DNA from 2 places in the Rhodoferax sp. GW822-FHT02A01 genome. Region 2 is predicted to be linked to the other one. Evidence: predicted binding sites of a transcription regulator. Region 2 holds the regulator's gene; the other holds the start of a gene.

Region 1 (5,320 bases), 1.2 Mb from region 2:
TGGAGGTCTTGCTGCCGTGGTGAGGGACCAGCAGCAAGTCTGCCTTGATGGCAGCTTGGGCCGCAACCAGCGCATCCTCCTGGGGCTTTTCAATATCGCCTACCAACAATGCCACCACGGGCACGGGCATGGCGGCACTCTGGATGCGCAGCACGCAGGACAGCGCGTTGGGCTTGCGCGGTGATTCGTAATCCCCAGCCTGCGGATGCAGCATGTCGAACTGCACGCCGTCCCACTCCCAATGCTGGCCCGCCACACAGCGCTGCGCCGGATGCACAGCTTGCAGCCTGTCGTCCGCCGCAATGGAGCTCAGCAGGGTGGACTGGGGTTGCATGGTCAGAACCGCCGCAGCGCCGCCGATATGGTCGGTATCGCGGTGGCTGATCACCACCGTATCCAGACGCGTGTTGAGGGCCTGCAGCAGGGGCAACAGCACGCGGTGTCCGGCATCACTCTCCAGGCTGTAGCGCGGCCCGGCGTCGTACAACAGCGCATGACTGGCCGTGCGCACCAGCACGGCATTGCCCTGCCCCACGTCGGCCGCCAACAACTCGAACGCACCGTGGCCCGGAACCGCCGCCTGCCACAGCAGCACCGGCAACAGGAGCGGCAGCCCCAGACCGCGTACATGCCAGGGCAGACGCGCCAGCAGCAGAATCCCGCCCACAACACCGGCCGCTGCCAGCCACCAGGGCGCCGCAGGCAATGCCAGTGTGGCCCAGGGCCAAGCCACCAACGCCTGCAGCACGGACAGCAGCAGCGCAATGGCGCTGCCTGCCAAATTCCACAACCACGGCCAGGCAACGCCAGCCATCGCCAGCGGCGTGAGCACCAGCGTGACCCAGGGAATGGCAAAGGCATTGGCCACCAGCCCGACGATGGACAACTGCCCAAACAGGAACAGCGTGAGCGGCGCCAGTGCCACCGTGACCACCCATTGCTCGCGCAGCATGGCGCGCAGGCGCGCCGCGGCATCCTGCAGCCGGCCATCCGCAACCGGCTCGCGCAAGGCGCCGTCATCTGTGGCAAACAGAACACCCACCGCCACAAAACTGAGCCAGAAGCCAGCCTGCAATAGCGCCCAGGGATCCATGGCCACCACCGCCGCACACGCCAGCATCCAGGTCTGCGGCCAGGGCCAACGCGCTCCGGACAGCCTGAGCACGGTCACGATACCCAGCATCAGGCAGGTGCGCTGCGCCGGAATCCCCCAACCCGAAAACACGGCATACGCCAAGGCCAGTGCCAGGCCGCCGACCCGGGCGGCGGTGGGTGCGGGCAACCACAAGCACAAGGGCCCCGATCGGCGCCACAGCCAGCCGACCAGCCAGGCAGCAGCCCAGGCGAACATCGTGATGTGCAAACCGGAGATACTGACCAGATGCGCCACTCCCGCAGCACGAAACACGTCCCAGTCCACCCGGTCTATGGTTTTTGGTAATTTAGTCCTTCCCTGGGCAATGAGTTCTTCCCTAGGAATTTTGGGTAAATAGTTCTTCCCTGAGTCTCGATTTCAGTGAAAGCGCAGGATAAAAGAGTTATTCCCTAAAGCGCCGAAACCCGCGCCAATAGCGGCTTTCCGAATGGGCAGCTGAAATTTGTCCTACCTTGCAGGAAACCTCAACATTGCACACTCAAAGGCAATAACTGCAGCCTCCTTCTCTCTCAGGCGTTAGAGAATGTAACTGACCGTTGATTTATAAGGAATTTTCCACTTATTGGGCAAATAGTGATTCCCTGAGATATGCCATGGGTAATTGAGTCGTTCGCTTTAGGCTTGGAAATTGGCCTTCCGGAAATGATCGCCAACGTGATGCAGCGATATGGCAAAGAGCTACACAGCCTTCGCAAGAGTACCCGGCAATAGAAAACTTCTCCGGCAGCATTCGGCAGTACTTATCGAAAACGCTCCTTGAAAATCCGCTCCTAACAAAGTGCGGGAGTGCAACTAACCGCCCCCATTGGGTGCCTCAGCATCCAAAGAGCAGATTGATTCAAATTTGGTGCACTCTTGCGGATGCAATCTTTTCGGTCAGAGAAAGACTCTTTTACCCACATGTGCGGAAGGACCCAATATGCCAGGGAAGCACTCATTTGCCCGCCCAAATGTGGTTTGGGCAGCTCGAAGAGTTAGCCCTTCTTAAAAGTTCGTTGATTTTCCTCAGTTTTTCTTTATTTATTGAGGAAATAGCTCAAGGAAGAACTCTTTTTCCCAAAACCATCTATAGCGTTCTGGTCGCCCACCACCAATGCGGCAATCAGCCCTGCATACTGACGCTGCTCCACATGGGTCGCAATGCGCTCACGTACCGTCTGACGCAGCAGCGCCACCGGGTGCGTCCAGGTCTGCCCCAGCAGCTGCGGTACCGGGTCCGCTGCACTGGCCCTCACATAGGCCGTTGCCTGGACCCCGCGCTCCCACAACCACAGTTCGTAGTCAAAGCCAAAAGGGTTTCGGCTGCCGTGTGGCGCCTTGAGCCGCAAGGTCATGCGCCAACGCTCTCCGGCATGCACGTCCTCGGGCTGGCGCTGCAAGGCCACCGTATCGCCTGTTGCAGATACACCGGTGGTGTACCAGCCCACATCAACCCGGGGTGGCATGTCCACTGGTTGCCCGTCCAACACGGCCGCCTCGATGGCCAAGGTAAAGCGCAAGCCGGCCTCACTGCGCTGCGGCATGTCGACGACCACGCCCGTGACCTGCACGTCCCGCCCTTCCAGCGCCGGCAGCAGGGTTCGCGTCTCGTATGCCAGGCAACGCAAACCGGTGCTGGCAAACCCGAGCAGTGCCATCGCCAGCAACCAGCCCAACTGTCGGTGCTTCCGTGCCCAGGCCGGCCGGCGGCGTTGCCACACGCACCACGCCAGACCCGCCAGCGCCAGGAGCAGGTAGGCCCGGAGCGGCCACAGGTTAGCCTGCTGCAGTTGCAGGGCCGCCCCCAGCACCCAGCCCAGCAATGCGGCAAAGGGGCCGACGCGCTGGTGCGGTGGGTCTGAGCTGAAAAGATGCACTTCGGCCATGCCCTGCATGCTAGCGGTTCGGGCAGGCACCAAGCGGGATGGCCCGTCTCTTGCTTTTACCAAGGTGACGGCTGTCAAAGCCGGACAATGAACTCTTGCTACTATCGAAGCGACCTGCACACGCCAGACGAGGCCCAAGCACCTATCTACCGAGATACACCACCTATGTCCATTCACGCAGCGCTCAACCACGTTACCCACTACAGCTACGACCGGCTGGTGGCCCTGGGCCCGCAGGTCATCCGCCTGCGCCCGGCGCCCCATTGCCGCAGCAAGGTCATCTCGTATTCGCTCAAGGTCGAGCCCGAGACCCATTTTCTGAACTGGCAGCAGGACCCGTTTTCCAACTACCAGGCGCGCCTGGTGTTTCCGGAAAAGACCCGCGAGTTCAAGGTCACGGTGGATCTGGTGGTCGAAATGGCGGTGTACAACCCCTTCGACTTCTTTCTGGAGCCCGAGGCGGAAGAGTTCCCCTTCACCTACGAAGCCAACCTCAAGCAGGAGCTCGCGCCCTACCTGATGGCGGACAAGATGACGCCGCTGGTCGAGAGCTATCTCAAGAAGATCGACTACACCAAGCGCCGCAGCGTCATGTTCCTGGTGGACCTGAACCAGATGGTGCACAAGGATGTGAACTACACCATCCGCATGGAGCCCGGCGTGCAGACGCCGGATGAAACCCTGACCAAGGCCTCCGGCTCCTGCCGTGACTCGGCCTGGCTGATGGTCCAACTGCTGCGCCACTGCGGCTTGGCCGCGCGTTTTGTTTCCGGCTATCTGATCCAGCTCAAGCCCGACGTGAAGGCACTGGACGGCCCCAGCGGCACCGAAGTGGACTTCACCGACCTGCACGCATGGTGCGAGGTGTACCTGCCCGGTGCCGGCTGGATCGGTTTGGATGCGACCTCCGGTCTGCTGGCGGGCGAAGGCCACATCCCCCTGGCCTGCACGCCACAACCCTCGGGCGCTGCGCCTATCGAAGGCGGCGTGGACAAGAGCGAGGTCGAGTTCAGCCACCACATGCAGGTCACCCGCCTGTACGAGTCACCGCGTGTCACCAAGCCCTACACCCCGGAACAATGGGACGCGGTGATGGAACTGGGCGAGCAGGTCGATGGCGAACTGGTTGCTGGCGACGTGCGCCTGACCATGGGCGGCGAGCCCACCTTTGTCGCGGTGGATGACCGCGATGCGGCCGAATGGAATACCGACGCATTGGGCCCAACCAAGCGCGGCTTTGCCACTGCCCTGGTGCACAAGCTGCGTGACGAATACGGCCAGGGCGGTTTTCTGCACTTCGGCCAGGGCAAGTGGTACCCGGGCGAGCAATTGCCGCGCTGGGCCCTGAACATCTACTGGCGCGCCGACAAGCAACCGGTCTGGAAAAATCCCGCGCTATTTGTGGACGAGCGCAACCCCACGCATTACAGCAGCGAGGAAGCGGGCCGCTTCATCCGCACCCTGGCGGCTCGCCTGGGCCTGACCGACAAATACGTGCAGCCCGCCTACGAGGACACCTGGTACTACCTCTGGCGCGAACGCCGCTTGCCGGTCAATGTGGACCCCTTCAAGTCGCGCCTGGACGACGAGATGGAACGCTCGCGCCTGCGCCGCGTGTTCGAGCAAAAGCTCGACTCGGTGGTGGGCTTTGTGCTGCCACTCAAGTCCAGTGACGGCCCGCGCCTGACCGGCCCTGAGTGGAAGACCGGCCCCTGGTTCTTCCGGGACGAGCGCATGTACCTGATGCCCGGCGACTCCCCCATGGGCCTGCGCCTGCCGCTGGACTCCCTGCCCTGGGTCAGCGAAGGCGACTATCCCTATCTGGTGGAGCTGGACCCGACCGCGCCGCGCGGCGCGTTGCCCCCGCATGCCGCATTTGCACAGCGCTATGCGCCGGGCGGCTCGGTTGCTGGCTCAACGGCGGCAACAGGAGCCGACAAGGCGGGTACCTTGGGCAGCAACGGTGCTCCAGGTGGCGCTACACCGTATCTGGCTGGCACCGGCGCGCAGAGTGAAGCCGCGCGCAAAACCCAGAGCCGCGCCAGTGCGGCAAGCAGCGCAGTCGCGGCCAATGCCCAAAGCAGCGCCCAGGCAGAACCGGCCGACTTTGCCCGCATGCCCAACCGGCAGGAGTCTGCCCACTGGATCACCCGCACCGCGCTGTGCGTGGAAGTGCGTGACCCGCGCCGCGCCAACGGCCCCAAGGCCGAGGCTGTGGGGGAAAAGTCCGGCGTGATGTACGTGTTCATGCCGCCGCTGGAACTGCTGGAGGACTATCTGGACCTGCTGGCCGCCATCG
Region 2 (5,320 bases):
GGCCTGCACGCCCTCACCGGCCACACCGCCAATGCCGATGCGCTCGCCGTAGGGTGGGTTCAGCAGCATGACGCCACCGCCTTCGATGGGTGGCATGCGCTGCAGGGCGTCACCACCACGGAACTCGATGACATCGGCCACGCCCGCGCGCTCCGCGTTGCGCTGCGCGAAGTCGACCATGCGGTGCGACACATCGCTGCCGTAGATCAGAGCTTTCTGGCCGGGCTCGGGCTTGACCACGGCGTCAGCCGCTTCCTGCTTCATGGCCTGCCAGACCTTGGGCTGGAAGGGCACAAACTTCTCGAAGGCAAAGCGGCGCAACGAGCCCGCCGCAATATTGCAGGCAATCTGCGCGGCTTCGATGGCAATGGTGCCGCTGCCGCAGCAGGGGTCGTACAAGGGCATCAGGTCGTCGTCACCATCGGCCCAGCCGCTGGCGGCGATCATGGCGGCTGCCAAGGTCTCTTTCAACGGCGCATCGCCCTTGTCCTCGCGCCAGCCCCGCTTGAACAATGGCTCACCGGACGTGTCAATGTAGAGCGAGCAGCTGTCAGTGGTGAGGTGGGCATAGATGCGCACATCGGGCCACTGTGTGTTGACATCAGGACGCACGCCCCCCGAAGTCTCGCGGAAGCGGTCGCAGACGGCATCCTTGACCTTGAGTGCTGCAAAGTTCAGCGACGTCAATGGGCTGTGCTGGGCGGTGACCTCGATCTTGATGGTCTCGCGCGGTGTGAACCAGCGCTCCCACGGCACCGCCATGGCGGCGCGGTACAGGTCCTGCTCGTTGCGGTATTCGGTGTACGACACCAGCACCAGCACACGCTGTGCCAGGCGGCAGTACAGGTTCAGGCGCATGGCGTCCGTGAACGATGTGCGCACGGCCACACCGCCACGCTGCTTGGTGATGCAACCGGGCGGCAGGCCGGTGATGCGCAGGATTTCGGGCGCGAGGTAATCCTCCACACCGGCGGCGCAGGGAAGAAAGAGTTGCAGTTGGTTCATAGCGCCTTGCGCAGGGATGCGGGGGCGATCTTCAGCCCCTCGCGGTATTTGGCCACAGTGCGCCGGGCACATTCAATACCCTGCTCCTTGAGCATCTCGGATATCTGGTTGTCTGACAGCGGCTTCTTGGCACTTTCGGCGCTGATGAACTGCTTGATGAGTGCACGCACCGCGGTGCTGGACGCATTGCCGCCGGACTCAGTGCCCAGGCCGGAGCCGAAGAAGTACTTCAGCTCAAAGGTGCCAAAAGGCGTTGCCATGTACTTGGCGGTGGTCACGCGGCTGATGGTGGACTCGTGCAAGCCCAGTTCGTCGGCGATCTCACGCAGCACCAGCGGGCGCATGGCCAATTCGCCATGGGTGAAGAAGCTCTTCTGCCGCTCCACAATCGCCGTGCTCACGCGCAGGATGGTGTCAAAGCGCTGCTGGATGTTCTTGATGAACCAACGCGCCTCCTGCAGCCGTTGCTGCAGCGCGGCGTGGCTGGCGCTGTCCTTGCCACCGCGGTGGTTGCGCAGCACATTGGCGTAGATGTCATGCACCTTGAGGCGCGGCATCACATCGGGATTGAGCATGACGCGGAACTTGGGTGCAGCCGCCTTGTTGGCGTTGGTCACCGGCACCACCAGCACGTCGGGCACCACGATGTTGCGCTCCACGTCGATAAAGCGCCGCCCCGGCTTGGGTTCCAGCCGCGCAATCTGCGCTATGGCCTCGCGCACCAGGGCATCGCTGCCCACGCCCAATTGCACCAGCCGCTTGATGTCACGGCGCGCCAGCAATTCCATGGGCTGCTGGCAAATGCGCAGGGCCACTTCCAGTTGCTCGCGCTCTTCGTCTTCCAGGTCCGGATTGCGCAGCAGAGCTTTCAATTGCAGACTGAGGCACTCGCTCAAATTGCGGGCACCGACGCCAACCGGCTCCAGGCTTTGCAGCAGTCCCAGGGCTACCGAGAAATGGTGCACCAGGTCGTACAACTGCTCTTCATCCTGCGGGTTCAAGGTGCGGGCCAGGTCCTCGAGCGGCTCTTCCAGATAGCCGTCATCGTTGAGCGACTCGATCAGGAAACGCAGCGCGGCAGCGTCTTCGGCGCTCAGGCGCAAACCCAGTGTCTGCCGATGCAGGAAGGCCTGCAAGCTCTCCTGCGTGCGGGCCAGCTCGGTGGCGTCCTTGTCTTCGTCGCCAGTGAGGTTATTGGTACTGGCCTTGGCCTCGACGCCCCACTCGCCGTCGTCCGGGGTCATTTCGGTGGTGCCGTCGCCTTCCCAGTCGATGCCTTCGTCCCCGCTCAGGGGACTGTTGTCTTCATCACTGCTGGTGGAGGCCACGGTGCTGCTGCCCAGGTCGGGCATGGTGGCGGAAAACTCCACATCCTTGTCGCCTTCACTGACCGGCGTATCCGCCTGTGCGATGCCGAACTCTTCCCGCTCGGCATGGTCCTCACCCAGTTCCAGAAAAGGGTTCTCGTCCAGCATCTGCTCCACTTCCTGGCTCAGTTCGAGCGTGGAGAGCTGCAGAAGACGGATCGACTGCTGCAACTGGGGCGTGAGCGCCAGATGCTGGGAGACGCGTAATGAGAGACCTTGCTTCATTACATCTTGAAGTTTTCACCCAGGTACACGCGGCGTACCTCGGGGTTGTCAACAATTTCCGAAGGCGTGCCTTCGGCCAGCACGCGGCCATCACTGATGATGTAGGCGTGGTCGCAAATGCCCAGGGTCTCGCGCACATTGTGGTCGGTGATGAGCACCCCGATGCCGCGCGCCTTGAGGAAGTTGATGATGCGCTGGATCTCGATCACCGCAATCGGGTCGATGCCGGCAAACGGCTCGTCCAGCAGGATGAAACGCGGCCCGGTAGCCAAAGCGCGGGCAATCTCCACGCGCCGCCGCTCACCGCCCGACAAGGCCAGCGCCGGAGACTCGCGCAAGTGCTCGACCCGCAATTCCTGCAGCAGATTGGTCAGCCGCTTCTCGATCTCCGCGCTGCGCAATGGAGTGCCGTCTTCGTCGCGCTGCAGTTCCAGCACGGCGCGCACGTTGTCTTCCACATTGAGCTTGCGAAAAATCGAGGCTTCCTGCGGCAGGTAGCCCAGCCCCAGACGCGCGCGCCGGTGTATGGGCATGGACTCGATCGAATTGCCGTCGATGGAGATGTCTCCTCCACTGGCCCGTAGCAGTCCCACGATGATGTAAAACGAGGTGGTCTTGCCAGCGCCGTTGGGACCCAGCAGGCCCACCACTTCGCCCGTACGCACGGTCAGAGACACGTCCTTGACCACCTGGCGCTTGCCATAGGACTTTTGCAGATGTTGCGCCGTCAAGTTCCCCGCAGCAAAACCACTCACTTGGCGGCCCCCCCCAGGGTCGCGGATGGTTTGAGCGGCAACGGGGTTGCGGCAGGCGCCGGAGCACTGGCTTCGGGCTTGGGGGTCAGCATGACCCGCACGCGACCGGTTCCCAGGGCGCCTGTCGGTCCCTTGGTGTTGGCGGCACCATCGACCGTAAACAGGTCGGTGAGATTTTCATAAACGATGACACCGCCGGTGATTTCATCGGCCAACGTGGCGCCACGCAGTCGGCGCAACTGCGCCTTGCCGGTGAAGGTCACGGTATCGGCCTTGCCGTCATAGGTGATGGTTTCGCCCTCCCCCTCGATGAACTCGTCCAAGGCTTCGCGCTTCTGCCGGTAGAAGGCCAGCTTGTCTGCGGAACCGGTGGCAACGCCAAATTGATATCCGTCAGGATCCTGGCGCACATCCAGCCGATCTGCGCGGATCACGATGGTTCCCTTGGTCAGCACAACCTTGCCGGTGAATACGCTGACCTGCTTGAGGTCGTCATAGCGCAGCGCGTCGGCCTCGATGTTCATGGGCTTTTTCTGGTCGGCTTTTTCGGCGCGCACGCCACCGGCTGCAAACAGCAGCGTAGCAATCACCAACGAGAAAAGAATGTGTTTTTTCATAAAGGCACGAAACTTGCACACAGTGCGCACGGCCATTGTAGCGAGCGCATGGCATGTTTTATGCCTTGACGAAAATTGAATCGTGTGTGCGGGATTACCCGCAGAAGTTCAACCTACGGTGTTGATGCGGGAAACCAGCTCTTTGACCACCGTGTCGGCCCGCTCATTGGGTACCTGGCAGGTTCCAGCATTTTCATGGCCACCCCCACCGTACACCAGCATCAAGGCACCGATATTGATGCGCGAGGTCCGGTTGGTGATGGATTTGCCCACCGCGCAGACGGTGTTTTGCTTTTGCACGCCCCACATCACATGGATGGACACGTTGGCCTGGGGAAACAGCGCATACACCATGAAGCGGTTCACCGCGTAGATGGTGTCTTCGTGGCGCAGGTCCAACACCACCACGTTGTTGTGGACCGTGGAACACAGCTGCAGCTGGGCTTTGGCCTTCTGGGCATGCTCGAAATACAACTCCACCCGCTCCATCACGTCGGGCAGCTTCAGTATGTCGTCAATGCCATGGGTGCGGCAGTAGTCGATCAGATCCATCATCAGCTGGTAGTTGCTGACCCGGAATTCGCGGAAACGGCCCAGGCCGGTACGCGAATCCATCAGGTAATTCAGCAGCACCCAGCCAGTGGGGTTGAGGATTTCATCAACACTGAACTGCGCGGAGTCACCCTTGTCGACGGCCTCCATCATTTCATTGAAGCGCGCGCCAAACTGGGCGGTGCCACCGTAATGTTCAAACACCACCCGCGCAGCCGATGGCGCATCCGGGTGGATCACATGGTTGGCGGCAACATCGTTGCGCAAGGTCTCTGACGCATGGTGGTCAAACGACAGGTGCACCCCCGGGACGTAGGGGAGATTGGTGGTGATATCGCGGCTGGTGACCTCGATCTTGCCATCCTGCATATCCTTGGGATGGACGAACTTGATGTCATCAATCAGGTTCAGCTCTTTGAGCAAGACGGCGCATACCAGGCCGTCAAAGTCACTTCTTGTAATAAGCCTGAACTTGGAATCCGACATGGCGTATGCCCCGCTGAGTGATTGATATTGCAATCATTCTAGTTCGGGGATACGTCACTTGTCACCCGCGACCGTGGACCCGGCCTCAGGGTTTTCCTATTTGCCGCTGCGCACTGTCGCAGCCAGGGCTTCAACGACCTTGATAGCCTTGTCCATGCCCTTGGCCAGAGAACCGTCCACGTAAAAACGGCCGGCCACACCCAGCGCGGGCACGCCTTCGACCTTGTAGCTGTTCTGCAATTGCGTTCCCTTGCTTGCCTTGGCGGCAACGCTGAAGGAGTTGAATTGTTCGGTGAACTTGGCAACGTCCACA

Evidence for each region. The regulator sigma-54, encoded in region 2, starts transcription at its own class of promoters, with help from an activator protein. The targets are predictions, from matches to a motif close to TGGCANGNAANCTGCTTT.
Region 1: the regulator sigma-54 is predicted to act here: its motif matches at 3,061-3,078, upstream of AAGF34_RS22925 (transglutaminase family protein).

What each region holds. Positions count from the first base shown of each region.
Region 1 is NZ_CP152376.1:4,834,485-4,839,804, forward strand. Features, by position in the region: partial or broken gene AAGF34_RS22915 (DNA internalization-related competence protein ComEC/Rec2) at 1-1,429, opposite strand, end outside; gene AAGF34_RS22920 (ComEC/Rec2 family competence protein) at 2,173-3,021, opposite strand; gene AAGF34_RS22925 (transglutaminase family protein) at 3,187-5,320, shown strand, end outside.
Region 2 is NZ_CP152376.1:582,960-588,279, forward strand. Features, by position in the region: gene AAGF34_RS02695 (class I SAM-dependent RNA methyltransferase) at 1-1,005, opposite strand, end outside; gene rpoN (RNA polymerase factor sigma-54) at 1,002-2,597, opposite strand; gene lptB (LPS export ABC transporter ATP-binding protein) at 2,597-3,352, opposite strand; gene lptA (lipopolysaccharide transport periplasmic protein LptA) at 3,349-3,969, opposite strand; gene AAGF34_RS02715 (exopolyphosphatase) at 4,078-5,007, opposite strand; gene AAGF34_RS02720 (thiol:disulfide interchange protein DsbA/DsbL) at 5,104-5,320, opposite strand, start outside.